DNA from 3 places in the Butyricicoccus sp. AM05-1 genome. Region 2 is predicted to be linked to each of the others. Evidence: predicted binding sites of a transcription regulator. Region 2 holds the regulator's gene; each other region holds the start of a gene.

Evidence for each region. The regulator HrcA, encoded in region 2, represses chaperone genes, less so after heat shock. The targets are predictions, from matches to a motif close to TGTTAGCACTCNNNNNNNNNGAGTGCTAACA.
Region 1: a site for HrcA is predicted at 2,233-2,263, ahead of DW088_RS13845 (NAD-dependent protein deacetylase). Genes of this name have one in related genera too.
Region 3: a site for HrcA is predicted at 4,596-4,626, ahead of DW088_RS01075 (co-chaperone GroES). Genes of this name have one in related genera too.

The regions. Positions count from the first base shown of each region.
Region 1 is NZ_QUDG01000013.1:17,362-27,222, forward strand. It holds gene DW088_RS13820 (ArsR/SmtB family transcription factor) at 1-302, opposite strand, end outside; partial or broken gene DW088_RS13825 (CGGC domain-containing protein) at 353-714, opposite strand; gene DW088_RS16435 (heavy-metal-associated domain-containing protein) at 945-1,055, opposite strand; partial or broken gene DW088_RS16795 (cation transporter) at 1,264-1,485, opposite strand; gene DW088_RS13840 (Rrf2 family transcriptional regulator) at 1,700-2,143, opposite strand; gene DW088_RS13845 (NAD-dependent protein deacetylase) at 2,264-3,244, shown strand; gene DW088_RS13850 (NAD-dependent protein deacetylase, SIR2 family) at 3,241-4,122, shown strand; gene DW088_RS13855 (NAD-dependent protein deacetylase, SIR2 family) at 4,190-4,975, shown strand; gene DW088_RS13860 (DNA-3-methyladenine glycosylase I) at 4,997-5,572, shown strand; gene DW088_RS13865 (winged helix-turn-helix transcriptional regulator) at 5,658-6,011, opposite strand; gene DW088_RS13870 (flavin reductase family protein) at 6,166-6,669, shown strand; gene DW088_RS13875 (radical SAM mobile pair protein A) at 6,698-7,387, shown strand; gene DW088_RS13880 (radical SAM mobile pair protein B) at 7,375-8,292, shown strand; gene DW088_RS13885 (cation transporter) at 8,765-8,983, shown strand; gene DW088_RS13890 (heavy metal translocating P-type ATPase) at 9,077-9,861, shown strand, end outside.
Region 2 is NZ_QUDG01000004.1:70,392-80,252, forward strand. It holds gene DW088_RS07695 (ABC transporter permease) at 1-422, shown strand, start outside; gene DW088_RS07700 (LacI family DNA-binding transcriptional regulator) at 709-1,725, opposite strand; gene DW088_RS07705 (Gfo/Idh/MocA family protein) at 2,025-3,032, shown strand; gene DW088_RS07710 (hypothetical protein) at 3,129-3,731, opposite strand; gene DW088_RS07715 (Gfo/Idh/MocA family protein) at 3,830-4,849, opposite strand; gene hrcA (heat-inducible transcriptional repressor HrcA) at 5,153-6,199, shown strand; gene grpE (nucleotide exchange factor GrpE) at 6,228-6,755, shown strand; gene dnaK (molecular chaperone DnaK) at 6,812-8,659, shown strand; gene dnaJ (molecular chaperone DnaJ) at 8,826-9,861, shown strand, end outside.
Region 3 is NZ_QUDG01000001.1:184,404-194,264, reverse strand. It holds gene DW088_RS01095 (type IV pilus twitching motility protein PilT) at 1-55, shown strand, start outside; gene DW088_RS01090 (helix-turn-helix domain-containing protein) at 298-882, shown strand; gene glyA (serine hydroxymethyltransferase) at 1,040-2,293, shown strand; gene groL (chaperonin GroEL) at 2,623-4,248, opposite strand; gene DW088_RS01075 (co-chaperone GroES) at 4,269-4,553, opposite strand; gene DW088_RS01070 (THUMP domain-containing class I SAM-dependent RNA methyltransferase) at 4,728-5,912, opposite strand; gene DW088_RS01065 (hypothetical protein) at 6,025-6,474, opposite strand; gene DW088_RS01060 (hypothetical protein) at 6,773-7,210, shown strand; gene DW088_RS01055 (hypothetical protein) at 7,226-7,426, shown strand; gene DW088_RS01050 (hypothetical protein) at 8,253-8,555, shown strand; gene DW088_RS01045 (hypothetical protein) at 8,692-9,165, shown strand; gene DW088_RS01040 (hypothetical protein) at 9,239-9,484, shown strand.

The DNA.
Region 1 (9,861 bases), on a different contig from region 2:
GGTTCGGTATCGGCAGCTCTATAATAGACCTCTTTTCCGTCCCGGCGGCTAACGATCAGACCTGCTGATTTCAACTGCTTGAGATGGTGAGAAACTGCAGGACTGCTCATATCTACCATGGCCGAAAGATTGATAACACATTCCTCACAGTGGCAAAGTAACCCAAAAATGCGAATACGGCTGCCATCCCCCAGCTGCTTGAAAATATCGGCTACGGTTTGAAAGTTTTCTACGCTGGGTATATGTTCCAGTTCCTGCTCGATAGTTTGTTCGTGGTCGTGGGGTAAGTGGTTCTGAACCATTTAGCACTCCTCCTTGAAGTCTATTTTACCATAGGCCGGAGGGAAAAACTTTACTTCTGAGATGTTTCTGGTTCAGGTCCAGCGTCATGGGTGTAATCCAAGATACGGACACCATCGCCTACCTCTTTCTGCACCAGCTTCCGCATACGTTTGGCAAAAGGACAGGGGTAACCAATGGGAGTCCCTTTGCTGATACAGGAAGCAAAGGCAATGGTGTCTGCACACTGTTCTACCAGAGAACGGGCTCTTAGCACCGCTTTTTTCCGGGGCAGCCACCGCAGTTGATGAAGCCCACTAACTGAATATCGTCCTCTCCCATAAAAGCGCCTTTTCTCTCTCGGATTGTCCGAAAATCCCGGCTTCCGGGACAGCAATCCTCTGTATGCATACAACGAATAATGCCAAGTTTCATATTGGTTTCCTCCTTAATTTATTTAGGGCCGGCCATTCAGATTTGGCCGGCCCACTGTCTATTATTATGTAACCAGCTGTCCTCTGGCAATCTTAATGGAACGGGTTATGTGAGCCTTATCAGCTTTCATGGGGGATAATCTCCGTGACTTCGTAGCCCGCCTCGGTAACTGCCGCTTTCAGGGTTTCGTCAGTAACGGACTCCGGAACCTCAACAGTGGCCTTTTTGTCCTACAGACTTACCTGGATATGGGACGCACCAGGGATACCCTTCAGGGCATGGGTGACATGCTTGACGCAGTTCTGGCACATCATTCCTTCGCTCATCAGTTCTTTTTTCATAGTAGTTCCTCCATTCGATTGCTTCATTGTTGTTTGCTTTACGGAAATCTTCTGTACGGGAGATTCCGTAGTGACAGAAGCGGCAAAAACAGGGTCAGGGCGTAGACTATGGAGTTTTCCGTCCACAGAAAGACACTCGGCAGCGGCCAGCCCAACATATGTCCCATTGAGATATAGAACAAAGGGATAGTGAATACAAAGGACCAGATTACTCGACGGCGCATCGCCTCATATTCCTTTTTGCCGTGTCCACCGAGGAGACAGCCTGTACAGCCGAGTTTCCCTTGACCTGCTGTAGGGATGCGCCATAGCCTGCCTTTTCTACAGCGGCGATAATCTGCCCACTGTTTACATTTTTATCGTCGTAAGTCACCACCATACTGTTTTTTAACAGATTGACATTGCATTCTTGCACGCCGGTCAGGCTGGATACGCTTTTTGTACCCTAGCTTGGCAGGCCGCACAAGTCATGCCTGTGACATTGTACTTTTCCTGCATATTTGAAACCTCCTTTTCTGGAAAGCAGAATACCCATACGGGGCATAGGTCTCTCTGGTTCTCAGTATAGAATCGCAAGGAGGTCTTGTATTTCCCGTTCAGAAGAATTTTTGTCCCAAATGGAAGAGCTTCTGAAAATCGATCCGTTATAAACGCTGCAAGGGCATCCCTTCCAACTTCATGTGATATTGTTCCAGCACATCTTTCAGCGTGATTTCTTGCATTCTTTGTTCCGCTGTTTTTTGAATGTCCAAGTAAAAATCCCGCAGCACCAGTTGGATATTTACACCCACGCCACAGGCAGGATTGGTGTGGATGTCCTGATGGAGCAGAGGCTTGTTGCCCTCTACTGCTCGATAGGCATCCAGCAGAGTGATTTTCTCCGGCTCACGAGCCAGGGCAGGCCGAGGATGTCCCTTCACGCTGACCAGCAGCCCTCCTTTCCGCAAGGCGGACATGAGCTGGCGTACATAGGCAGGATTGGTTTGAACGCTTTCTGCCAGTTTGTTGCTGGTCAGGTCGCAGTCTGGGTACAGAGCGATAAAGGCTAAAATATGAACGGCATCGCTAAGCCGGGTGGGGTATTTCATGGCAAATCTCCTTTTTGATGTTATTTTTATTATAACAACATATTGACAGCGGCGCAAGCAAATGCTAATATGAGTTGTAGTAATAATAAAAATAACACCCGCTCGAAAGGAATGATGACAATGAACTTCTATGATGATTTGGTCATGCAGGCACAGATGAATTATTCCAAGTACTATCATATCTATGCTTCCGGCAGTACGCCTTATCAGCTGACTGACAAAAAGCCGCTGTCGTATAGCGAACAGATCAATCGGTTGGTACAGGAGGTAAAGGAAGCTGACTGTGTGGTAGTGGGCGGGGCCTCCGGTCTGTCCGCTGCCGGTGGCGGAGATTTTTACTACGAGGACAACGACTCCTACCGGAAATACTTCCGGCCTTTTGCGGAGAAGTACCACTTCAAAGGTGCTTTTGCAGGGATGATGCACCCCTGGAAGACAAGGGAAGAGTATTGGGGGTATCTCGCCACATTCCTTCACACCACCCAGACCGCACCTGTGCGTCATTCCTATTTGGATTTAGACGCTTTGTTGAAAGGCAAGGACTTCTTCATCCTCACCACCAATCAGGATACCCAGTTTGTCAAACTCTACCCGGAGGAGAAGGTGGCGGAGATCCAGGGAGATCACCGGTTCTTCCAGTGTGCCGCCTGCTGTACCGATGACACCTGGGATGCGGTAAAGCCGGTGGCTGATATGGTAGCCGCTATGGGGGATGGCACGAAGATTCTCACGGATCTTATTCCCCAATGCCCCCACTGCGGCGGTGAGGCATTCCCCTGGGTGCGAGGATATGGGAATTTCCTGCAAGGAAAGAAATATGAAGAACAGTACGAAAAAATTTCTCGCTACGTACTGGAACACAAAGACAGCAAAATTCTGTTCCTGGAGTTGGGCGTTGGTCGAATGACTCCCATGTTTATCCAAGAACCTTTCTGGAACATGACCCTCAGCTTTCCCCATGCTCGATATATTGCTGTCAACGACAAATATGACTTCCTGCCCAAGCAGTTGGAGGATAAGGGCATGACCATTGTGGCCGACATTGCTCAAGTGCTGCGGGATGCACGGAACACCATGGAAAGCGGAGATAACGATCAATGAGGGTTGGAAACCAAGCGGCGCTTCAGGAACTTGCCGAGCGTATTGCTCAAGCAGATGCCGTTGTGATCGGAGGCGGCTCCGGCCTGTCAAGCGCAGCTGGATACGACCACTACCATTGGTCCCCGGCATTTTCGGAGGCATTGGCTCCCTTTCGTGAACAGTATGGCTTTACCTCTCCGCTGGCTGGATTCTACCATTGCTTTTCCAGCTATGGAGAGCAGTGGGGATATTACAGTCAATATATCCGCTTCATGTGGGAAGCCCCTACGGGGCAGCCCTATCTGGATCTGCAAACGCTTGTTGCAGATAAACCGGTCTTTGTGCTGACCACTAATGTCGATCAGCAGTTTTTTCGGGTATTTCCCCAGGAACAAATTTGCGCCTTTCAGGGAGACTTTAGCTACTGCCAATGCAGCCAGCCCTGCCGGGATGATATTTGGAAAAACCGCGAACTGGTAAAGGAACTGACCGGTCGCTTGGTGGGGGTGCGCCTGCCGGAGGAAGCTGTTCCTCGCTGCCCGGATTGCGGGCGGGTGCTGGTGCCTTGGGTACGAGATGATACCTTTCTGGAGGGAACCTTCTGGCAGGATAGCCTGCACCGCTACCATAGATTCCTGCGACGCTGGATAATGGATCAGTCCGACAAAAAAGTCCTGCTGTTGGAACTTGGCGTGGGTGAGATGACGCCCAGTATCATCAAACTACCCTTCTGGGAACTTACTGCCAAAAACGAAAACGTCTTTTATGCATGTCTTAATCGAGAGGCATCTCATAGGCCAGAGCATCTGCGGGGACGCAGCCTGTATCTGCAAGGAGATTTGGTGGAAACTCTAGCTGCCCTCCGGCAGGAGCGCTCCATCGCAGCAAACATAAAATAGAAAGGGGCGAACGAATATGATTGATTGGAACCCTATTGCGAAAAAATTCAGAGAAGCGGACGCTATCTTGATCGGGGCCAGTAACGGACTGTCCATCACCGAAGGACTGCATTTGTTTGCGGATAATGCGGCCTTTGAAAGACTGTTTGGGGATTTTAAACGGAAATACGGCCTTGGGTGTATTTTGCAGGGCATGATGGCTGGATGGCCCAGCGAGGAGGAAAAATGGGCCTTCTGGGCCCGACTCATCCATCATTACTGCGGGCAGTACCAGCCTACGCCGGTGATGAACGATTTGAAGGCCATTGTGGGAGAGAAAGATTACTTTGTCGTCACATCAAACGGAGAAGGTCACTTTGAACTGTGTGACTTCGATCCGTCGAAAATCTATGAGATTGAGGGCAACTGGTTTACTATGCAGTGTGCCCGCCCCTGCCACGACACCATCTATCCTAGTCTGGAGGTGGCAGAAAAATTATCGGCTGCCGAACAAAGCGGCCATGTGCCTACAGAATTGGTGCCGCGCTGTCCCAAGTGCGGCGGTCCCATGGACATCCACATGGGTGCGGGTCAGAGAATGATTCCGGATACCGCTGCCCAGGCACGGTTCCAAAACTTTCTGAAAACCTACCACGGGAAGAAACTGGTGGTTTTGGAGCTGGGCATTGGCTGGCGCAATCAGCTGATCAAGGCCCCGATGATGCGCTTGGTGGCCAGCGAGCCAAACGCCACTTATGTGACCCTCAATCTTGGTGAGATCTACATTACGGACAATATCAAAGAAAAGTCCTTCGGTCTGGACGGGCGGCTGGACGAGCTGCTGCCTGCTCTCCGGGAGGCGTGCGAGGCATAACGATTTCGGAGCAAGTTCAAAATGACGATACGAATGCAGTGGACAGATGGAAAGATTCGATGCCATTGGGTGAGCTCGACTAATACCACTTATCTGCGATACCATGACGAGGAATGGGGCAGACCGGTCCACGATGACCAGTTGCTGTTTGAAATGTTGATTTTGGAGAATTTTCAGGCAGGCCTCACCTGGGAATGTGTCTTAAATAAACGAGAAGCATTTCGCCGTGCTTTTGACGGGTTTGATTTACGGAAGGTGGCATCTTATAGCGAAGAAAAATTGACGGCTCTGCAAGCTGACTCTGGAATCATCCGTAACCGGCTGAAAATACGAGCTGCAGTGGTCAACGCACAAGTGTTTCAAAAGATACAGCAAGAGTGGGGCAGTTTTGACCGATACTTATGGCATTGGACAGATGAAAAAATCATCCAAGAAGTAGACAAGGTCAGCTCACCATTATCGGATGCTATCTCAAAAGACTTGAAAAAGCGAGGCATGAAGTTTGTGGGGACCGTAATCATCTATGCCTATTTGCAGGCGGTGGGAGTTATCAACTCTCATGAATCAGGTTGCTTCCTGAATCCTTTGCAGCAGTAGAAAATGCAGAAAATAAAACGCCGGGAAGTTGACTCAAGTTGTCAATGTCTCCCGGCTATTATCTTGCAGATTAATATAGTTAGAATCATGGTATATATTTCATTCCCCATTGGGAAATGGCGTAAAAGACCGGCAACAGATCCCGTCCTTTCTCGGTGAGGGAGTATTCCACCCGTAGGGGCATTTCATTATATTGGATGCGCTGGATCAATTCATCCGCTTCCAGTTCCTTCAGGGCGTTGGTCAGGGCTGTATTGGTAATGGGTTTGAGAACTTTTTTCAGTTCCCCAAACCGCATGGGGCACTTGATGCACAGCTCATATAGAATTTGGAGCTTCCATTTGCCCTGCAGCATTTGAACCACCGGCGTGACCGGGCAGTTTCCCTCGTCGGTTAGAATGACACTGCCAACCTTTTCTTTGAATTCTTCATAAGTCATAATTGGATCGTTCCTCGTCTTTTGCGGTATATTTTTTGATACCAGGTACAAATAATTTGCGTACTTGAACAAAAATTGCTATTAGATATAATAAATATATCACTGGTTGACCATGCAGTCAACGACTGAATTTTCTTGGAAAGGTCTGAATTTTATGAAAGAACTGAACATTATGGAGGCTACTGTTCTGACCTCCCCCAATCCGCTGACACTGATCTGCTCTAAAAAGGAGGACGGTTCTACGAACCTGGCTCCCATTTGCTTTGTGTCTTACCTCTCCTTCAATCCGCCTATGGTGGGTTTCGCCACTAGCAAACAGTCCCACACCGGTAAGCGTGTGTGTGAGACCGGCAAAGTCATTGTCACTGTTCCCGGTGAGAGTCTGGCAGGCGCAGTAATGGCCTGTGGAGCATCTACCGGTGCCGAGACCGACAAGGTGGCCGCTAACAACATCGAGATGATGGCTGTGGAGGGCAGCGACATCCAGATTCCGGCGGACACCCGGCTGGCGATGGTGGCTACCTTGCAGCAGTCGGTGGAAGTTGGCGACCATATCCTGCACATCTGTCAGGTGGACAAGTTCCTGGGCGATGAGGACAAGAAGGGGCTGTATGCCTGGAACGGCTTCGGGAAAGTTGCGCCTGCGGTAGAAGGCTAAATCTTAAAACGGAAAGGAGGCGTTAGCGGTGGCTGTTTGTATTAAAGACTGTATTCAGAACATGAATCTGGTGATCGGCTGTACTATTGGTTGCAGCTACTGCTATGCCAGAAACAATGTCCGCCGGTTTCACATGATCGACGACTTTGAAAAGCCGGAGTTTTTTCCCAATAAGCTGCGGCTGATGGAGAAAAAGCGCCCACAGAATTTTCTGCTCACCGGCATGAGCGATTTTTCCCACTGGAAGCCAGAGTGGCGGGAACAGATATTTGACAAAATGACTGAAAATCCGCAGCACCAATATCTGTTTTTGACCAAGCGACCGGAGGATATTGTGTTTTCCACTACCCTAGAAAATGCTTGGTTTGGTGTAACTGTTACCTCCAGTAAAGAGAAAAACCGTATCCGGACTTTGCGGGAGCATATCCATGGCGGACACTATCATGTGACCTTTGAACCTATGTTTGATGATGTTGGCATGGTGGACCTTACCGGAATTGAGTGGATCGTCATTGGGACTGAGACCGGACATAGGAAGGGTAAATCCGTATCGAAACCGGAATGGGTGTGTAACCTGACACATCAGGCCCATGCGCTTGGCATCCCTGTATTCATGAAGGAAGATCTACTTCCTATCATGGGAGAAACACATATGGTACAAGAATTTCCCCCGGCTTTTTACCGGGTATTGGAGGAACAGAAGACATGGCGGAAGTGAAAGATAGTAGCATTCTGATTCAGGATGTAGAAACCAAAAATATTATGACAAGATCCACCCTGCCAGTGGGCGGCTATTCCGTCAATCCTTATGTGGGCTGTACCCATAGCTGCAAATACTGCTACGCCTCGTTTATGAAGCGATTTACCGGGCACACCGAACCGTGGGGTACATTCCTGGATGTGAAGCATTGGCCGGCAATCAAAAATCCGCAAAAGTACAAAGGGCAGCGCGTAGTCATCGGTTCTGTGACCGATGGCTATCTGCCCCAGGAGGCTCAGTTTCAGAACACCCGAAAACTTCTTGAGCAGCTCCGGGGCAGCGAGGCGGAAATTCTTATCTGCACCAAGTCAGACTTGGTAATCCGTGATATCGACCTTCTGAAAGAACTGGGAAAGGTCACGGTTTCCTGGTCGATCAATACGCTGGACGAGGATTTCAAAAACGATATGGACAATGCCGTCAGCATCAAGCGGCGGCTGGATGCCATGAAGCAGGTTTATGACGCAGGTATCCGCACCGTGTGCTTTATCGCTCCGGTTTTTCCCGGTATCACGGATTTTGAGGCTATCTTCCATCAGGTCAGGAACCAATGCGACCTGATATGGCTAGAAAATCTAAATCTGCGAGGCGGATTCAAAAAAGACATCCTGGACTATATTTGTAAAAAATATCCTGACTTGGTTCCGCTGTACGACGCTATCTACAACAAGAAAGACAGAAGCTACTTCCGTGGTTTGGAGGATCAAGCGGAACGGCTAGCGAAAGAATACAGCTGTCCCTTCGTGGACAACGAGCTGCCCTACGGACGAGCAGAGCCTGGGCACCCCGTAATTGTGGATTACTTTTACCATGAGGAAGTGCGTGGCTCGGAAAACACCGGGCGACGCAACCCCAAAAAATAATTTGTGAAATAAAAGGGTTCTGACATGGAGCTGTGCTTCAATGTCAGAACCTTTTTTTCAGCACTGTTTACCTATTCAGAAGTTTTTTTACTTTTGGAGTGTATCAGATCGGCTCTCTTGTATTGCTTTAAGACAGCAGGTTTTACAAGGTGTACCAAACATAGATAGGAGATTTGTATGGCGTCTTTGATTTTGCTTGCCGTATTGACAATGTATTGCATCTGGTCGCTACGGCGTATTATAAAGCGACGCAAAGAAAATCGCGGAAAGTGTTCCGGTTACCCTTATCAAGGCACTGGAATGTGCCGATAAAGGCTACTTTTTCCCAAGCAGCAGGACCTTTTACCCAAATAGCAGGATGTGCTTCCAAAGCGTTGACGAAGCCAGTTTATCCAAGTATGATGAGAATACAATTAAACAATGATTTAATTGTTCTGGTAACAGGAGCAAATTAAGAGAGGAGTTTTCCAAAATGAAAAAAACTTATAAGATCGAAGTAGACTGCGCTAACTGCGCCAACCTGATGGAGGATGCAGCCCGCAAGACCAGCGGCGTGCAGAACGCTACTGTGAACTTCATGACCCAGAAGATGATTGTGGAATTTGCTGAAGGTCAGGAGTCGGCCGGCGTGATGGCTGCTGTGCAGAAGGCTTGCAAGAAGGTGGAGCCTGACTGCGAGATCTTCCTGTAAGGTCCCATTCCACACAGGTGTCCCAGACGCTACGGGCGGAAGGGGCACTTTTTTTAACAAACAAATAAGCAATTATAGAAAGGAAAGAATGATATGCAAGAAATGATTGAAAGCGGCTTGCTGATCGTAGTAGCCGTATTATCAATTATCCTTCTCTTGATTGGCCAGCGGTCCAGCAGCGGCATGATAAAGAAACAGAAAATCATGTTGGGAAGAATTCTGACTGCCACGGTATTACTGTTGGCGTTACAAACTTTGGGTTCCACCGTATTTGACCAGCTGGGCGCAGCCGGGCGCTGGGTACGATTGGCACTGTATTTGGTGGATTATCTCATTATTGGTTATGATATTCTGAGAAAAGCGTATAAGGGTATCCGTAATGGTCAGGTCTTTGACGAGAACTTCTTGATGGCGGTTGCCACCATTGGTGCTTTGGCTCTGGCTGTCTACGAAAACGGTGATTATCTGAAGTCCATTGCAGTTATGCTGTTCTATCAGGTAGGCGAATGGTTCCAGTCCTATGCTGTTGGAAAATCTCGCCGCAACATCAGCGAACTCATGGACATCCGTCCAGACTACGCTAACATTGAACGGGATGGCAAGCTCGAACAAGTAGACCCGGACGAGGTGGATATCGGCACCATCATCGTGGTTCAGCCTGGCGAGAAAGTTCCCATTGACGGTACCGTGGTGCAGGGAGAATCCACTCTGAACACTGCCGCCCTCACCGGCGAAAGTTTGCCCCGTGAGGGCAAGACTGGTGATGAGATTATCTCTGGCTGCATTAACATGACCGGACTGCTTCATATCCAGACTACCAAGGAATTTGGTGAGTCTACGGTCTCAAAAATCTTGGACTTGGTGGAAAATGCCTCCTC
Region 2 (9,861 bases):
TGGGCCGTTCCATCTACTGTGTAGGCGGCAACCCGGAAGCAGCTCGTCTGTCCGGTATCAACTCCGCTAACGTGCTGACCTTCTGCTACACCCTGTCCGGTTTCATGGCAGCTCTGGCTGGTATCGTTTCCATCGGTCGTTCCGGTATCTGCAACGGCGTTAATGCAATCCAGCCGTACGATACCGACGCAATCGCAGCCTGCATCATCGGCGGCGCATCCTTCATGGGCGGCAAGGGCACCATGGTTGGTACCATGCTCGGCGCGCTGATCATCGCTGTTCTGCGTAACGGCTTCTCCCTGCTGTCCGTTTCTTCGGCAGTACAGAACCTCGTACTCGGCCTGGTTATCATCGGCGCCGTACTGCTCGACGTTACTCGTGAGCGCATGGCTGCTAAGGCTCGCCGTCTGGCTGCTAAGTAATCAGTCCACGCATATCAAACAAAAAAAGAGTCGCTGTAAAGCGGCTCTTTTTTGTTGTGGAAAACCCTTTTTCGATTTGCGGAACGGCGGAGTTGCCGTCTGCGGACGGCGGGAACGTGCCGCACGCGCGGCAGGCTCGGCGGCCTGGAGGTCTATCGGGTGAAAGTGCGGCGTGTCAGCGCCGCACAATTTGTTCGGTCAGATGGTAGGATTTCCTATCAATAGATGCAAATGGACGAAAATCGTTACAAATTCTCCGCTCTCAACTCCCCACTCTGAACGCAGTTTACAGCATTTCCTGCGTGATCAACCGCAGATCGGTATAATACAGCTCACGCTTCGGCTTCACGCCGCGCAGCAGCATTTGATACATCGCCAGCACGGCGTGGAACGACTCCTGCGAGAATGACTGACCGATCACGAAATCCACCGTGCCGTCCCGCAGATACCGCTTCGCGGTGGGCGTGAGGTCGTTGCAGACGATATGCGGCCGGGTGGTGCGCCGCGCTTTTCGGATGCCCGCGATGCAGCCGGAGAGCGGCTGGCAGGCCATATAGACGGCGTGCAGGCGACTGTCGGCCTGAAGCGCCTGCGCGACGAGTTCGCCGGTGAGTTCAGGCATTTCATTGGTTTCAATCACGCGGTAGGCATCTTCGGAGAAGCCCAGCTCGAGCAGCCGACGGCAGAAGCCGTCCACGCGGCCCTTGTGTGCTTCCATACGCAGGTTGCCGGTGACAATGAGAACGTGCTCGGGCGGTCGGATGAGCCGCGCCATGACACCGGCGGCGATAGCGCCCGCGCGGACAAGATCCTGTCCGGCATGGCACAGACGGCCGCTGTGCGGCACATCGGCATCATAGGTGATGACGGTCACGCCTTGCTGCACTGCCTGCTCGATGGCGGCGCGGACCTCCGGCGTGTTCTCGGCACGGATGATGAGTCCGTCCACGCCGGAACGAATCTGCTCGTCCATCGCGCGGAGCAGCTCCTGCATGGTCATGGTACGCAGCGGCTGCTCGGTCAGTATAAACGCCGGATCGGCGATATAGCGCAGCGCCTTGCGAATGCCGCTGACGATCTGCCGGTTGAAGTGCCCGTCCGTCCATTGAGGAATGAGAATAGCCGCTTGCCTGCAATCTGCCGATTTCGGCGGCACTGGAGGCTGGTAGCCGAGTTTTTCTGCGGCACGGACAACTTTTTCGCGTATCATCGGATTGACGTTGGGGCGTCCGTGCAGCACACGGTCCACCGTGCCGCGCGACACACCGGACAGCTCTGCAATTTTTTGTATGGTAACTGCCATTGACACATTCTCCTTTTCTACTTCAAAGTATAGGGGAGAGCAGCGCTGACGTCAAGCATAACTACGCACAGTGCACAATCAAAAATGCGCTGTCATCTGCTTTTGAGACTTCATTTTGCCATAAATTTGCGGTGCTTTTTTAGGCAGGCTACCAATGTTTTGATGGGACGGTTGACCGTGACGGCGGGATTGCGGTACAATGTATGCAATGAAGAAAAAAGTGTGAAAAAACGCGGGAATCCGCGTGTATTAACGAGATTTTAAGTGATTATTCTTGCTGTTAAAAGGAGAGGATCAGCATGCTGAATATTGGTGTTATTGGCTGCGGCGCAATTGGCCGCGATCACATTCGACGCCTGACGGACATTGTTCCGGGCTGTCAGGTTGTTGCCTGTGCAGACTATTTTGAAGAAGCTGCGATTAAGGTTGCAGCGCAGTATGAAGGCATGAAGGCATACAAGACCGGCGAGGAGCTGATCGCAGCACCGGAGGTGCAGGCGGTCGTTATCACCTCGTCCGACCCGAGCCACGCAGGCTATGTGCTCGAGGCTCTCAAAGCGGGCAAGCAGGTGTTCTGCGAGAAGCCGCTGGCGCAGAACGCAGAGGACTGCGAGAAGATCATCGCCGCAGAAATCGCACACGGCAAGCGTCTGGTGCAGGTCGGCTTTATGCGCCATTATGACCGCGGCTATGCCGAGATGAAGCGCATCATCGACTCCGGCGAGCTGGGTGCACCGCTGATGATTCACGCGTGCCACCGCAACGTATCTCAGCCGGATGGCTTCCAGACCGAGATGGGCGTTTCCAACGTTGCAATCCATGAGCTGGATATCTGTCGTTGGCTGCTCGGTGACGAGTATAAGAGCGGTCAGGTGCTCAAGGTGCGCCAGTCTGCGTGCTCTACCAAGGGTTATGACAACCCGCAGATCGTGCTGCTGGAAACCCAGTCCGGTGCGCGCATCGACGTAGAGGTTCAGGTTGCGGACGCTTACGGTTACGACATCCAGTGTCAGGTCGTCTGCGAGAAGGGCACAGTCAACCTGCCTGATCCGTATGCGGTTGTCAAGCGATCGAACGCGACCCGTTCGTTCCCGATCCTGACCGACTGGAAGGACCGCTTTATTGAAGCCTATGACATTGAGCTGACCCATTGGGTCAAGACCCTCGAGGAGAAGGGTGAGCCGGATGGTCCGTCCGCATGGGACGGCTACGCTGCCTGCGTTGCAGCAGACACGCTCAACCGTTCCCGCGGCACGAATCAGTTCCTGCCGATTGAGATGATGGATAAACCTGCTCTCTACCAATAATCTCTCATATAAAAGAAAAAGGACCGCTTAGGCGGTCTTTTTTCGCGTTTGCAGAAGTATTTGATATCTTATGGGCGACATGATCTCGTGCCGCAGTTATGCAATCTCGCTCTTGCGAGCGGCGCGGACGAACAGTCCGAGCACGATCAGGCAGAAACACTTAGAAAAGAGCGAAATCGAGGTTTTGAGCGCGCTGTCCAGCAGGACGGCGGCAATATCGCAGATCAGCGGCACGAAAAAGCACAGTCGGATCAGGCGGGACGGATAATCATAGCCGCGTTCCGCGCGAAGCGCCTCCAATCCGGTATACAGAAAGAACTGGGAAACGTACAGGCAAATCACGCCCGCCATGACTACCAGACTCATCACCGCGATGACCGCGGCAGAGTTATAGGGCGGTCGGTCGGTCAGCGCGATCAGAAGCGAGATCAGTCCGACAACGGCTGCGCAGACGCTGATAATGTTGACAGTGAAGGCGCGGTGCAGACGGTCGGACAGCTTGCCGAGCTGATAGAACGGATAAAACTGTGCGACTGCGGCAGCGAGTGCGAGAATATTAGATAACGTGATTTGACCGGCTTCACCGCTGAACAATACGACCGGCAGGTCGATCACGCTGAACAGCACATTCAGAGCATTGAACAGCCAGAACAGCAGCAGCCAGCGGTACGCGGGAGCATTAGGGTTAGCATTCGTCATAGACTCTACCTCCTTTCCATTATCATAGCAGAGAAGATGGAAATGTGCAAGAAAAAGCAGAGCCTTTCGGCTCTGCTTTTGTGCGATTTTACAATATATTAATACTGTACCTGAACCGGCTTGCCGGAGTGGAACGAATCCGTAATCGCGTAGGTAACGAGGGTAGCCTTGGTGCCGTCGTAAACGGTCAGCTCGGGCTTGCGGTCGTTCTGGATGCAGTCGATGAAGTCGACCATTTCCAACAGGTATGCTTCTGCGAAACGCTGCGGGAAGTTCTCGATGATCTCCTGACGGGCGCCGTACTGGTCGTATACCATAACGCGGTCCTTCCACGGTACACCGGCAACGCGGATATGCGCCTCGGTGCCGACGATTTCGGTCTCGGTGTGGTAGCCGTGCGGTGCAGTGCGGCCAACGTGCAGGAAAGCGACCGTGCCATTGTCAAACTTGAGCATTGCCATGCCGGTCTCGGTGTCACCGTTCTCGGCAAACTCGGGGTGCTTGAAGTTGGTGCCCGCGGCGTAAACCTCGGTAACCTCACCGCCGAGGAACCAGCGCATCAGGTCAATGTCGTGCGAAGCCGCGTCAATGAAGATACCGCCCGAGGTCTTGGAGAACTTGATGCAGCTCTCGACCAGTGCTTCCGGGTCCAGACCGGTAGCCTTTACCAGATACGGCTTGCCGATGCGGCCTGCGTTGATCTGTGCCTTTGCATCCGCATAGGACGGATCGTAGCGGCGCATAAAGCCAAGGAAGAAGATCTTGTCCGGGTGACGTTCAACGGCAGCCTCAGCGCGCTTGCACTCCTCAAGCGAGCAGCCGAGCGGCTTGTCGGTGAAGACGTGCTTGCCTGCATCGAGCGCGTACTCGATCATCCAGCAGTGCTCCGGAGAGGAGGAGACGATAACGACAGCTTCGATGTCTGCCTCGTCAACCATTTTCTTGTAGTCCGTGGTGGTGTACTCTACCTTGAGGTAGTCCTTTGCCCAGTCCAGCTCCTTCTGCACGAGCGAGCAGGCAGCGACCAGCTTGCAGCCGGGAATCTTGAACGCGAGATTCTGCGCGTGCACCGAACCGAGGCGGCCCAAACCAACGATGCCAACTTTGATTTCCTTCATGTTTGTTCTCCTTTTTATAGAGCGGATTTTCTCTCTACGGCAATCGAACGATTGCCTGTCTCTCTCATAGTAATTCTATCACTGCGTGGACGCGAACGCAAGGAAAAACGACCAAATCAGAGCATTTTTCATACGGTGAAAATTGGCATTTCAGCACTCGGCAGACGAGTGTGATAAAATTCCGACCATCATTTCATAAATTGTTCACAAACAGCACTTGACTTTGTCCGTATGTGGTGGTAAATTAAGTTTAGCACTCGGGGAGATGGAGTGCTAACAACCGAAAGAAAGGAGTCTGCTTCGGTGGAGCTTTCGGAACGTAAAAAGCAAATACTCAAAGCCATCATCGGCGATTACATCCGCACGGCTGAACCGGTTGGCTCCAAGGCATTGACCGAGGGACACGAGCTGCCGTTCTCGTCCGCCACCATCCGCAATGAGATGAGTGAACTGGAGGACATGGGCTACCTCGAAAAGCCGCACACCTCTGCGGGACGAATCCCCTCACCGCAGGGTTATCGACTGTATGTGGATGAACTGATGGAGCGTCCGGCCGACAATGCGGAGGACGGAAACGCACTGCAGAACAGCGTGCTTACCAAGGTACGCGAGCTTGACCACCTCATTCAGGAGGCCGGCAAGCTGCTCACCAGTCTGACGAATTACGCGTCGGTTGCTATCACACCGGCCATGACGCAGATCGCCATCCGGCAGTTTGAGATCATCGCAGTCGATAAGATGAATTTCGTAATCGTAGTAGTTACGGATTCGGGCACGGTCAAGAACAAAATGGTCCGCACGGTGGCTGAGGTCTCCAAGGATGAGGCCGAGCTGCTCACCTATGTACTCAACCAGACGCTGACCGGACTGCCGCTCTCGAGCATCACCGCCGAGCGATTCGACATTGTGCGCCGCGCCGCGGGATTGACCGCGCTGCTCGCTCCGGTAGCCGAGTACATCGCAGAGCTGATCACCGAGCTGAGCGACCAGAAGGTTTACCTCGACGGTGCCAGCAAGCTGCTTCGTTTTCCGGAGTACCGCGATACGAAAAAGGCGCAGACGCTGCTCGATTACATGGAGGATGACCGCAAGCACCTGCTGCCGGCCACCTGCAAGATCGACGGCATCCAGTTCTTCATCGGACCGGAAAACGGCGAAAACCCGCTGAGTGAAACCTCGGCGATCTACGCAAAATACGATATCGGCAAGATCGGCCAGGGCGCGATCGGCATCGTGGGTCCGACCCGCATGGATTACGCCAAGCTGTCCGCACAGCTCAGCCGCTTCGCAAAAGGGCTGAACAAACTGATCGCCGAGACATTTTTAGATGAAAAAGACGGAAATCACTGATTTCCTGTAAACGGAGGCACAAAACGACATGAGCAAAAAGACAAAGCCGGAGGCGGAAGAGCAGGAGCAGGTAAAGACCGAGGCTCCCGCAGAGGAGACCGCCAAGGCTGAAGCGAAGCCCGCGACGGACTGGGAAGCCAAGTATAACGACCTGAACGACCGTTATCTCCGCATGGCGGCGGAGTACGATAACTTCCGCAAGCGCAGCCAGCGCGAGCGCGAGCAGGCGTACACCGATGCCGTCAGCCGCGCCGTAACCGCACTGCTGCCGACCTACGATAACCTCGAGCGGGCGCTCAAGGCAGAGACTGCCGACACCGAATATAAAAAGGGTGTCGAGCTGACCATGACGCAGCTGACCGAAAGCCTCAAGGGCATTAACGTCACCGTCATCGACGCTGCTGCAGGCACCGCATTCGATCCGAACTTCCACAACGCGGTTATGCACGTTGAGGATGAAACCCTCGGTGAGAATGTCATCGCGGAAACTTTCCAGCAGGGCTTCCAGATTGGCGATAAGGTTATTCGCCATGCGATGGTGAAGGTTGCAAACTGATTACTAACTACTAATTAAAGTAAACAAAATCCTATCATTTAAGGAGTGTATTTATTATGGGTAAGATCATTGGTATTGACCTTGGTACGACGAACTCTTGTGTATCTGTTATGGAGGGCGGCGAAGCCGTAGTCATCCCTAACGCTGAGGGTGCGCGCACCACTCCGTCTGTTGTTGCATTTTCTAAGGACGGCGAGCGTATGATCGGTCAGGTCGCTAAGCGCCAGGCTGTAACCAACGCAGACCGCACCATTATTTCCATCAAGCGCCACATGGGCACTGACTACCGCGTAAACATCGACGGCAAGCCGTACTCCCCGCAGGAGATTTCCGCTATGATCCTGCAGAAGCTGAAGGCTGACGCAGAAGCATACCTCGGCCAGCCGGTAAATCAGGCGGTCATCACCGTTCCGGCTTACTTCTCCGACTCGCAGCGTCAGGCTACCAAGGATGCCGGCAAGATTGCAGGTCTGGAAGTTCTGCGTATCATCAACGAGCCGACCGCTGCTGCACTGGCTTACGGTGTAGATAAGGAATCCGAGCAGAAGATCATGGTATACGACCTCGGCGGCGGTACGTTCGATGTATCCGTTCTGGACATCGGCGAGGGCGTTCTGGAGGTTCTGTCCACCGCAGGTGATACCCACCTCGGCGGTGATGACTTCGACCAGCGCATCATCGACTGGATGGTTGACGAGTTCAAGAAGTCTAACGGCATTGACCTGTCGAACGACCGTATGGCTATGCAGCGCCTGAAGGAAGCTGCTGAGAAGGCAAAGATCGAGCTGTCCGGCATGAGCCAGACCTCCATCAACCAGCCGTATATCACGGCTGACGCTACCGGTCCGAAGCACCTCGAGCTGACCCTGACCCGTGCAAAGTTCAATGAGCTGACCGCAGACCTCGTAGAGCGCACCATGGGCCCGGTTCGTCAGGCAATGAGCGACGCTGGTCTGTCCGCTTCCGACCTGTCTAAGGTCCTGCTGGTCGGTGGTTCCACCCGTATCCCGGCTGTACAGGAGGCTGTTAAGGGCATCACCGGCAAGGAAGGATTCAAGGGCATCAATCCGGACGAGTGCGTAGCAATCGGCGCATCCATCCAGGGCGGCGTACTTGGCGGCGAGGTCAAGGACGTACTGCTGCTCGACGTAACTCCGCTGTCCCTCGGCATTGAGACCCTCGGCGGCGTATGCACCAAGCTGATCGACCGCAACACCACCATCCCGACCAAGAAGAGCCAGACCTTCTCCACCGCAGCTGACAACCAGCCGTCGGTTGAGATCCATGTTCTGCAGGGCGAGCGCGAGATGGCTGCAGGCAACAAGACCCTCGGCCGCTTCACCCTCGACGGCATCGCTCCGGCACCGCGCGGCATTCCTCAGATCGAAGTTACCTTCGATATCGACGCAAACGGCATCGTAAACGTATCCGCAAAGGATCTCGGCACCGGCAAGGAGCAGAAGATCACCATCACTGCATCCACCAATCTGTCTCAGGATGAGATCGACAAGGCTATGCACGAGGCTGAGCAGTACGCTGAGCAGGATAAGAAGAACAAGGAAGCAGTTGAGGTTCGCAACAACGCTGAGCAGCTGGTATTCCAGTCCGAGAAGGCACTGACCGATCTGGGCGACAAGCTGTCCGCAGATGAGAAGGCAGGCGTTCAGGCTGAGATTGAAAAGGTTAAGGAAGCACTCAAGGGCACCGATACCGATATGATCAAGGCTGCAACCGAGGGTCTGTCCAAGAAGTTCTCCGATCTGGCCGGCAAGATCTATCAGCAGCAGGCACCGCAGGGCGACCCGAACATGGGCGGCGCTCAGGGTGCAGGCGCTCAGGGCGGTCAGCAGGGCGACTTCGTAGACGCTGACTTCACCGAGGTCAAGGACGACGACAACAAGTAATAACAGATAGGAGTTAGGAAGTAGGAGTTAGGAGTTATGGCTGCCGGTTTTCGGCAGAGTGCAGCGAGATTGCACGGTATCAAAACTCCTGTCTCCTCACGCCTATCTCCTCACTAAGAGAAGGCGCGCTTCGGTGCGCCTATCCCTGTGTATAGGATGATTTTTTATGGCTGATAAAAGAGATTATTATGAAGTGCTCGGCGTACAGAAGGGCGCAAGTGATGATGAGCTGAAAAAGGCATACCGCAAGCTGGCGCGCAAGTACCACCCGGACCTCAACAAAGATAATCCGGAGGCTGCGGATAAGTTCAAGGAAGCAAACGAAGCGTACGAAGTGCTGTCCGACAAGGAGAAGCGCGCTAAGTACGATCAGTTCGGCTTTGCCGGCGTTGACCCGAGCTACGGCGGCGGTGCCGGTGCCGGTGGCTTCGGCGGCGGCTTTGATATGGGCGATCTGGGCGACCTGTTCGGTTCGTTCTTCGGCGGCGGCTTTGGCGGCGGACGGTCGTCCCGCCGTAATGCACCGCAGCGCGGCGAATCCATCCGTCAGACGGTGATCCTGTCCTTCGAGGAAGCCGCATTCGGCTGTGAAAAGGAGATCACGGTCGAGCGCATCGAATCCTGTGACGACTGCGGCGGCACGGGTGCCGCAAAGGGTACCACGGCAGAGACCTGTCCGAACTGCCGCGGCACCGGTGTGGTAACGCAGACCCAGCGCACGCCGCTCGGCATGTTCCAGACGCAGGGCGCCTGCCCGAACTGCCGCGGCACCGGCAAGATCATCAAGAAGCCGTGCCCGAAGTGCGGCGGTCAGGGTCGTGTCCGCAAGACCCGCAAGTTCAAGGTCAACATTCCGGCAGGTATCGACGATGGTCAGTCCATCCAGCAGCGCGGTCAGGGCAATGCAGGCGTGAACGGCGGTCCCGCAGGCGATCTGTTCGTAACGGTTGCCATCCGTCCGCATCCGATCTTTACCCGCAACGGCTCGGATGTACATGTCGATATTCCGATTTCGTTCGCACAGGCCGCACTCGGCGATACGCTGCAGGTGCCGACCATCGACGGCCGCATCGAGTACAAGATTCCGGAAGGCACGCAGACCGGCACGACGTTCCGCATGCGCGGCAAGGGCATTCAGAATGTCAACGGCCGCGGTCGCGGCGACCAGTATGTCCGCGTAAACATCGAGGTGCCGAAGAACC
Region 3 (9,861 bases), on a different contig from region 2:
TGCCGCCGCAAAGGCAGCCGACCCGGAAGCGTTTCCGCAGTCTGTCTTCCGATAAGATAACAAATCCCGCGTTGAATTTCACGCGGGATTTTTATGGCAATACCGCATAAAGGAGCCGCGGCTTTAATTATGCGGTGTTGCCTTATGCTTACTTTGCTTTGCGCCTGCTTTGGGAGCAGGATGCCGCAGGTTCACTCTTACATTAATTTTCCATTCTCAATTTTCCGCAACTCTACGGAACGTTCATTGTATTCTCCTCCGTTTTCCGTATAATAGAATGCAAGGGAGGTGATCCGAATGGATCAGGTAAAAACCGGCAGACTGATCCGCGCTCTGCGGACAAAACTGGGACTGACACAGCTTGCGCTGGCCAAACAGCTTGGTGTCAGCGACAAAGCGGTATCCAAATGGGAGCGCGGCGGCGGTGCTCCCGATATCTCGCTCCTCCCGTTGTTATCACAGGCTCTCGGCGTGGACACCGAAGCCCTGCTGAGAGGCGATCTGGAGGAAAACGATATGACTAACGGCAATATGAAGAAAATGCGGTTTTACCGCTGTCCGGCCTGCGGCAATCTGCTGTTCTCGACCGATGACGCAGATGTGACCTGCTGCGGTGCAAAATTGACCAACCTCGTTATGCACAAACCGGACGAGGAAAATGCACTGCAAATTGAGCACAGCGACGGCGAATGGTATATCACCGCACCGCATGAAATGCACCGCGAGCACTATATCTCGTTCGTTGCATTTCTCACCGGAGACACGATGATCGTCAAAAAGCAGTACCCGGAATGGGGATTAGACGTGCGTCTGCCCTATATTCGGCACGGCATGCTGCTGTGGTACTGCACGAGGGACGGACTGTTCTATCAGAACATCTGAGCAAAGGCAGGGTAACCTGCCTTTTTTATTTTTGCAGGAGGCTTTTTGTAATCCTTCATTTTTGGTTATATTTTTCGTAAAATCGACTTGCTTTTTTAGGAGGGCAATGGTATAGTCAAAGAGAACTTTATACTACTAAAGCTTGGAGGTAGTTCAAATGTACAAAGAAATGATGGATTCCATCGGTATGATCCAGTCGATCGACCCCGAGCTGGGCAGTGCGATGAACGAGGAGCTGCACCGTCAGCGTCAGAATATCGAGCTGATCGCCAGCGAAAATATCGTTTCTCCCGGCGTTATGGCTGCTATGGGCAGCGTGCTGACCAATAAGTACGCTGAGGGTCTTCCCGGCAAGCGCTACTACGGCGGCTGTGAATTTGTTGACAAGGTAGAGCGCATCGCAATCAAGCGCGCATGTGAGCTGTTCGGTGCAAAGTATGCGAATGTTCAGCCGCACTCCGGTGCACAGGCCAACCTTGCGGTTTACTTCGCTCTGCTCGATCTGGGCGACACCGTTATGGGTATGGATCTGTCTCAGGGCGGTCACCTGAGCCACGGCTCTCCGGTCAACCAATCCGGCAAGAACTACCACTTTGTTTCCTACGGCGTAAACGAGGATGGCTTCATCGACTACGCTGAGCTTGAGAAGGCTGTCAAGAAGCATCGCCCGAAGCTGATCGTTGCAGGTGCATCCGCGTATCCGCGTGCCATCGACTTCGAGAAAATGGCCGAGATCGCACATGGCTACGGCGCTTACCTGATGGTCGATATGGCGCACATTGCCGGTCTGGTTGCCGGCGGTCAGCACCAGAACCCGATGCCGTATGCTGACGTTGTTACCACCACCACCCACAAGACGCTTCGCGGTCCGCGCGGCGGCCTGATCCTGACCAACAACGCTGTTCTGGCAAAGCGCATTAACTCCGCTGTATTCCCGGGCACCCAGGGCGGCCCGCTCGAGCATGTTATCGCGTCCAAGGCGGTTTGCTTCGGTGAGGCACTGCAGCCGGAGTTCAAGGAGTACGCACGCAAGATCGTTGAGAATGCCAAGGCTATGGCTGCACAGCTGCAGGCACGCGGTGTCAAGCTGGTTTCCGGCGGCACCGACAATCACCTGCTGCTCGTTGATCTGACCGACGAGGAGTGCACCGGCAAGGATCTGGAGGCGCGTCTGGATTCGGTTCACATCACCGCCAACAAGAACACCGTTCCGGGCGAGAAGCGCAGCCCGTTCATCACCTCCGGCGTTCGTCTGGGCACCCCGGCCGCTACGACCCGCGGCATGGGCGTGGAAGAGATGAAGATCATCGCGGACTGCATTGCAGACTGCATCTATCACTACGATGAGAAGAAGGACGAGATTTCCGCACGCGTTCTGGCACTCACCGAGAAGTTCCCGCTGTACGAATAATCTCCGGCTGCCGCGGAACTGCTTCATCCGGATTTCCGAACAATGCCGCATGAAGCTCCGGAGCACGCAAGTCCGATGATACTCATACAAAAACAGAGCGTTTCACTGCTGTGAAGCGCTCTGTTTTCATTTCCGGGTAAGTCTCAAGCCTCTTGAAGAATACATTAAGCACATTTGTATCTGTAATTTTTCGACAACATAAAAGGCCGATGCCTGCAAAATGCAGACATCGGTCTTTTACATATCTGATGCTTTTCCACTGACGATTATCACAAGTTTGCCTTTTAACCCTTAAAATCTCCAGCGTTTTCAGTATTTTTCGGTACTTCTTAGTACATACCGCCCATATCCGGAGCAGCCGGAGCAGCCGGAACCGGCTCCTTCTTATCAGCAACCAGGCTCTCGGTGGTCAGAACCATCGAAGCAACGGATGCTGCATTCTGCAGTGCGGAACGGTTTACCTTGGTCGGGTCAACGATGCCGTTTGCGATCATGTCGCCGTAGGTCTCGGTTGCAGCGTCAAAGCCGTAGCCAACCTTGTCAGCGTGCTTAACCTTATCAACAACGATTGCGCCCTCGATGCCTGCATTGGCAGCGATCTGCTTCATCGGTGCTTCCAGACCGCGTGCAACAATCTGCATACCGGTCTTCTCATCGCCGGTTGCCTCTGCAGCCAGAGCCTCAACCGCTGCGATAGCGTTTACATAAGCTACGCCGCCGCCTGCTACGATGCCTTCCTCAACAGCTGCGCGGGTTGCGTTCAGTGCATCCTCGATGCGGAGCTTCTGCTCCTTCATCTCGGTCTCGGTTGCAGCGCCAACCTTGATAACTGCTACGCCGCCGGCCAGCTTAGCCAGACGCTCCTGCAGCTTCTCACGGTCGAAGTCAGAGGTGGTGCGCTCGATTGCGCCGCGGATCTCAGCAACGCGGTTTGCGATAGCCTGCTTGTCGCCAGCACCGTCAACGATGGTGGTGTTCTCCTTGGTTACCTTGATCTGACGGGCAGAACCCAGCATATCCATGGTAGCGTCCTTCAGCTCGATACCAACCTCCTCAGAGATTACGGTACCGCCGGTCAGGATTGCGATGTCGCGGAGCATATCCTTGCGGCGATCGCCAAAGCCCGGAGCCTTAACAGCTACGCAGGTGAAGGTGCCGCGCAGACGGTTTACGATCAGGGTGGACAGAGCCTCGCCCTCAACGTCCTCAGCGATGAGCAACAGCTTCTTGCCGGCCTTAACAACCTGCTCGAGGATCGGCAGCAGCTCCTGAATGTTGGACAGCTTCTTATCGGTGATCAGCACCAGAGCATCATCCAGGTTTGCTTCCATCTTCTCGGTGTCGGTGCACATATACGGGGTGATATAGCCGCGGTCGAACTGCATGCCCTCAACAACCTCGGAGTAGGTCTCAGCGGTCTTGGACTCCTCAACGGTGATAACGCCGTCGGTGGAAACCTTCTCCATAGCCTCTGCGATCAGGGTGCCGATCTCGTCAGAGCTGGAGGAGATAGCGCCTACACGAGCGATGTCGCCCGTGCCGTCAACCTTCTTGGAGTTCTCAGCGATTGCTGCAACAGCAGCCTTGACTGCCTTGGAGATACCGCGGCGCATTACCATCGGGTTTGCACCTGCTGCTACGTTCTTCAGACCCTCACGAACGAAAGCCTGCGCCAGAACGGTAGCGGTGGTGGTGCCGTCGCCTGCGATGTCGTTGGTCTTGGTGGCAACTTCCTTAACAAGCTGTGCGCCCATGTTCTCGAAAGCGTCGTCCAGCTCGATCTCCTTAGCAATGGTAACACCGTCGTTGGTGATCAGCGGACCGCCGTACTTCTTATCCAGTACAACGTTGCGGCCCTTCGGACCGATGGTTACCTTAACGGTATCAGCGAGCTGATCAATACCGCGCTGCAGAGCCTTGCGCGCGTCCTCGCCGTAAATAAGCTGCTTAGCCATGATGAATTACCTCCTGAAAATTACTCTACGATTGCCAGAATGTCGCTCTGACGAACGATGATATACTTCTCGCCGTCCAGCTTAACCTCAGTACCGGTGTACTTGCCGGTAATGACCTTCTGGCCCTTCTGAACTTCCATCTTGATTTCCTTGCCGTCAACAACACCGCCTGGGCCTACTTCAATGATTTCAGCAACCTGGGGCTTCTCCTGTGCGGATGCGGTAAGAATAATGCCGCTTGCGGTGGTCTCCTCCGCCTCGACCATCTTGATAACTACGCGGTCGCAAAGGGGCTTGAGCTTCATAATGGATTCCTCCTATGAAAAATAAGATTTTACAATGTTGGGGGTTAGCACTCAAATTACCCGAGTGCTAACTTCGAGTATTATCTTACACCAAGGAGCCGCAATATGCAAGGGGGTAATCCGGAATTTTCACAAAAATTTTCTAAACAAATTATGAACAGTGCCCTGTACTGCTCAGCGTTTTGCCGACCGTTTAGCAGACGGTCGGTCGGAGTGCTTATTCTCTCCCCTGTTTGATGCAGACGGGTCTTTAAAATACATATGCAGCTCGCACTTGATCATGCCGTTATACAGCTTGCGGCGCTTATCCGCCTTGCGGCCGTAGCAACGCTCGAACAACGGGTCCGAGCTGAGCAGATACTGCTTCATCGGGCTGTTTTTTGTCGCTCTGCCGAGGTCGGCGTACAGCTTTTCCGCCTGCTGCAAGTCCAGCAGACGCTCACCGTACGGCGGATTGGCAAACAGTACGCCTGCACCGCTGTAATCGCGCTTGGTCGCGTCCGCGCGCTCGAAGAACACCGTGTTCGCTACACCGGCCTTGCGCGCGTTCTCGATGGACAGCTGCACGCAGTCCGGGTCGATGTCGCTGCCGACGATATCGAATTTTGCGTCCGGCTGGGCAAAGTCGAGCGCACTCTCGCGCGCCTGCTGCCAGACCGACTTGTCAAAGCAGCTCCACTTTTCCGCGTCAAAGCGGCGCAGCAGACCGGGGGCACGGCGCTGCGCGATCATGGCCGCCTCAATCGCAATTGTGCCCGAGCCGCAGAACGGGTCGAGGAACGGATCGCGCCCGCGCCAGCGCGCCAGCTTGACCATAGCCGCCGCCAGCGTCTCACGAAGCGGCGCCGCATTGCTGTTGGCGCGGTAGCCGCGCTTGTGCAGACCGGCACCCGAGGTATCGAGGTACAGCTCAGCCACATCGTGCATGATGGCGAACTGAATCTGATACTTTTCACCAATCTCATCAAACCAGGTCTGACCGTACTTCGCGCCCAGGCGCGATACGACTGCCTTTTTGATGATCTTCTGGCAGTCCGGAATCGAGTGCAGCGCGGAGTCCAGACTGTGACCCTTGACCGGAAATGCGCCGTCCGCCGGAATGAACTGCTCCCACGGGAGTGCTTTTACGCCCTCGAACAGCTGGTCGAACGTTTTGGCTTTGAATGTGCCGATGCGGATGAGCACACGCTCGGCGCACCGCAGGTTCAGGTTCGCCCATGCAAGCGTGTTTTCGTCACCGGTGAACAGCACGCGGCCGTTTTCCGCATGCACGTCGGTCAGCCTGCCGCCGAAGCGCAGCTCATCCGCGACGATGCCCTCCAGCCCGAACAGGGTCGGGCAGCATAATGTGAGTTGCATATGGTTTTCCTCCAAAAAGGCTCCCGCCGTCAGAGCAGGAGCCGAAATTCCTTTTTAGCTTTTATATTGTATCGGTTTTTGCGGATTTTGTCAAGATTTGCGACGAGATGGGCTATTTTAAATTTGGTGTGGATAGAGGGTAAAACGCATATCCCATGTCTTCTTGGCAGCTTGTCAGGCGGATCTCGCAGCTTGTCAGGCGGATCTCATTGAGTTTATAGTATTCCAGCGTATCCGTATCATATAGCTTGCCATCATCGCTCTCCTGCAGCACCTGAATGCCCAGCAGAGCGCCTTTATCCGCCAGCTCTATCATCGTACTCAGGCGACCATAGATCATGCAGGGACAGTCCTGTGCTTCTTTATTGAGGTCAACAATGCGGAACACCTTCTGCGAATTATTCGCTACAAACTCATCCAGCGAGCCATAGTTCGTGAACGCATCGTCATCCGGCGGTTCCGGCCAACTCCACTGCTCGATCGGCTCATTGATATGCACGTCAAAGAACTTTGTTTCCGGTTCGCCGCACTCGCAGTTCGTTTCAAAGAAGCAATCCGGCATGAACTCTGTTCCGTGCCAGCCTTTACCTTCTCCAGTTTCGGCATTATTCTACGTAAAGTACCAGCCGCTGCCCTCTGCTTCTCCTTCTTCCTGCTCAAAACGAGCATATGGGAGATAGATCATTTTTTCATTTTTCACACCTTTTTTCCTCCTTATTTGAGGACTATTTTTACTGCGGACAAATAAAAAAGTGCCGGTAATGAGGATTTCATTACCGACACTTTCGATAAGGAAGGCTCTTTAGGGTCTTCCTTTTCTTTTTATCAAGAACTACCTCGATTTACAGGAGTTATCGCCTATGCCTAGCAATATACCATCAAAGTCCGATGAAAACGGCGCAGCCGAATTCATCAAGCACCAGAAACTATGTGACTTGGATTACTATTCCCGCTTTTCGCGCGAGGAACTGGAAACCAAGCACGCCGATATTCTGCATTTATATGAGGCTCTTAAGAAAGACACCCGCTTTTGGATTGTCTTATCGTTCGTTCTGATTCCGGTTAGTGCGTTTATCTTGTGGGACTTCTATCTGCTGCTTGCCAATCCCGCCTATGCCTTTTACGCATCAAAAAATATGAACATCGCAGAGATTATAGCTCTTCTCATACATATCGGAGCCCTTCTGCTGCACGCAGCATTCATCACATTTTCCGTTTCTGACGGTTTCTATCTCGGCTTTCTTCGCCGGCAGAAAAAGACGGTCGAAGAGCTGCTTACCATCAACGAAACCAAGTAAAGGAGGCTCTTCTCTATGCATTTCTGCATTTTCAAGCGCAACGAAACGCTGGACGTACTTCTGCTCCCCCACAAGGGAACAAACATGTACAGCTTCGTGAATCTTAGCAAAGGTCATATCTGCCCTTGCTTATTTCCCAGTATTGATGCCGCTATTGCTGACCTTGACGACCGGCAGAAGCGCGGCTTAATTCTGGAATACAACGTTATTGCTTAAAATCAAAAGATCCCCTCTGCTCATTTTGAGCAGAGGTTTTCTTTTGCCGCAAGCCGCCCTTCGCCTGCGGATCCGATTCTTCATTTCTTTATCATTTTTCGGAACACATACATTCCCTTGCCGATTCCTTTCCTGTGGGCAAAGAAAAAAGCACCAGCAATGAGAAAAGTCATTACTGGCACTTTTAACGTGTCATTTATTGATTTTTTATCGTTACGGTATCACTGCTTGTATTCCACACGTTAAAAACCATACAAATGACACGTTAAAACCCCATCGTTTTATCGTCTACACGACACTGCAGATGAACCTCGCTCAGTTTCCGGTATTCCACCTGCGCAGTATCAAGCATCCGCAACCTAATAGAGATAGTCCGGCATGAACTCTGTTCCATGCCAGCCTCGACCTTCTCCTTCCTGATCAAAACGAACATATGGGAGATAGACCATTTTTCTCATTTTTCACACCTCTTTTCTCTTTCTTATTTGAAGACTATTTTTGCTCCGGACAAATAAAAAAGTGCCCAAACCCTGCATTATACCATACCAATGTCAACCCTGCTAAGTGCAAAATGGAATAGGCTGCAGCGACGTGTAGACGGCGTATGAGGTACGGTACGGGTAAGAGTAAGGGTTCTTTCCGAACCACTTGTCCCCTGCCATACTAGCGATTCTGGCGCAAATTTTGTAGTATATCACAGTTCACTTCCCTTTCGCTAATGCAAAAACTGCATAAGTCCGGGCATCGAACAATTGTTTGCTTTTTCACTGAAATATGGTATAATAATTACAAAGCAAATGTTGCGTTTAAAGAAAGAAGGGCTATTATGAAACTTGAACATGTAACCGTTGACGATATGCTTCGTTCATATCTAAAGTCTAATTTCGCTAACCGCAACACACTGGTCATTTGGCCTTTAAGTATGTGTGATTCCGAAGCTGAAGTTGAGACTATTAAACAAGATCTCTTCGAATTCGGTTATCTTCCGCCGAAGAGCTATTTCCGCAATGGATTCTGGATTATAGAGATGCCCACGCATACGGCATGTGAAATCATCAACCGTCATAGTAAAGGTACACTTGCGATGCGTTGTTATTGCGGCGATGAATGTCTCCACGAAAATATGTGATCGTTCAAGTCCTATGTAAAACACCTCCAAAACTCTTCTTCAGATCATCGAGAATTGATAATTTACCCGCCGCACACTCGTGACTTCAATCGTGAGTAAGGCGGGCCAGATAGAACAAAAGAAAGGAGGAAGTGATATGTCTATGATAAATGAGATTATGCAAAGAGTATATAACAGCAGCGAGTTTGCGATTAAAGGGTATTCCCTGAGTCTGAAGGATACTTTCTTTGTGACGCACTCTACTCGTGCGTATGTTGTGTTTATTGCTGAGAGAAGCAACCTGGATGGATCAAACCAGAGTTTCAGCTATGTGATATATTCTGTCAATGAGGAATCTGTCATAGCATCGTCTTCTGATTTGTATAAGTCGATAACATCACAGTTTCCTTCACTTGCTGATTTATCCAATGCTGGAGGAAAGACAGATTTTGTTCGTAAGCGGACGCTCTCCAAACAGTTAGACATCTTGACAGAATCGTATGTAAAGCACAGCGGGCTATTGGACGATGTTAAAGATGCGTATATTTCTTACCTGACCGAAACGGAGGAAATTAAAGCGCCATCCTTCAAACCGATTTACGAGTATTTCTCAGGGAGAACAAGGAGGTAACTGCTATGGGATTATTTGACCGCAATTCTAACGAGAGTGCCTATTATTGGATTGTCGTAAGGGGGGGTAACAGATGATTGATTTTCATATTGCAGTAGAGATTGCGAGAAAGTATTATGCCGAGAAAGGCCAACAGGAACTAACCAAAGTATACGATGCAAAAAAGATTTGGATTGTATATGCCGGAAAGAAAGACCAGCCTAAATTCGGCAATGCTGGTATTGCCATTGATAAAGAAACAGGCGAAATCAGTCGATTCATTCTTCCTTCTCGTACAAACTTTGAAATCCTAAAAAATGCAACACTGATTGATATCTAACAGGAGGTAACTGTTATGGGATTATTTGACCGCAATCCTAACGAGAGTGCCTATGAATGACTTACCTCCAAAACCGCTGTTGATTTCTTTGGCGGTAGTTCATCGTTTGAGACCTATGTAAAATCGCACATCTCCAAAACATGCGGTCAGCTGAGCATGGCCATTCGCTTGTTTGAGACCTATGTAAAATCAAACGCCTCCAAAATCTATCCTCACTTGCAACGGCATCGGCAATTGTTTGAGACCTATGTAAAATTACTCACACTTAAAAATTCTTTTCGTCCCATACCTCATACATAATTTGAGCCCTCTGTAATGCAACATACCAACAAAACTCCTATCATCCTCTTATAGCTTGCCTATAGTTTGAGACCTAT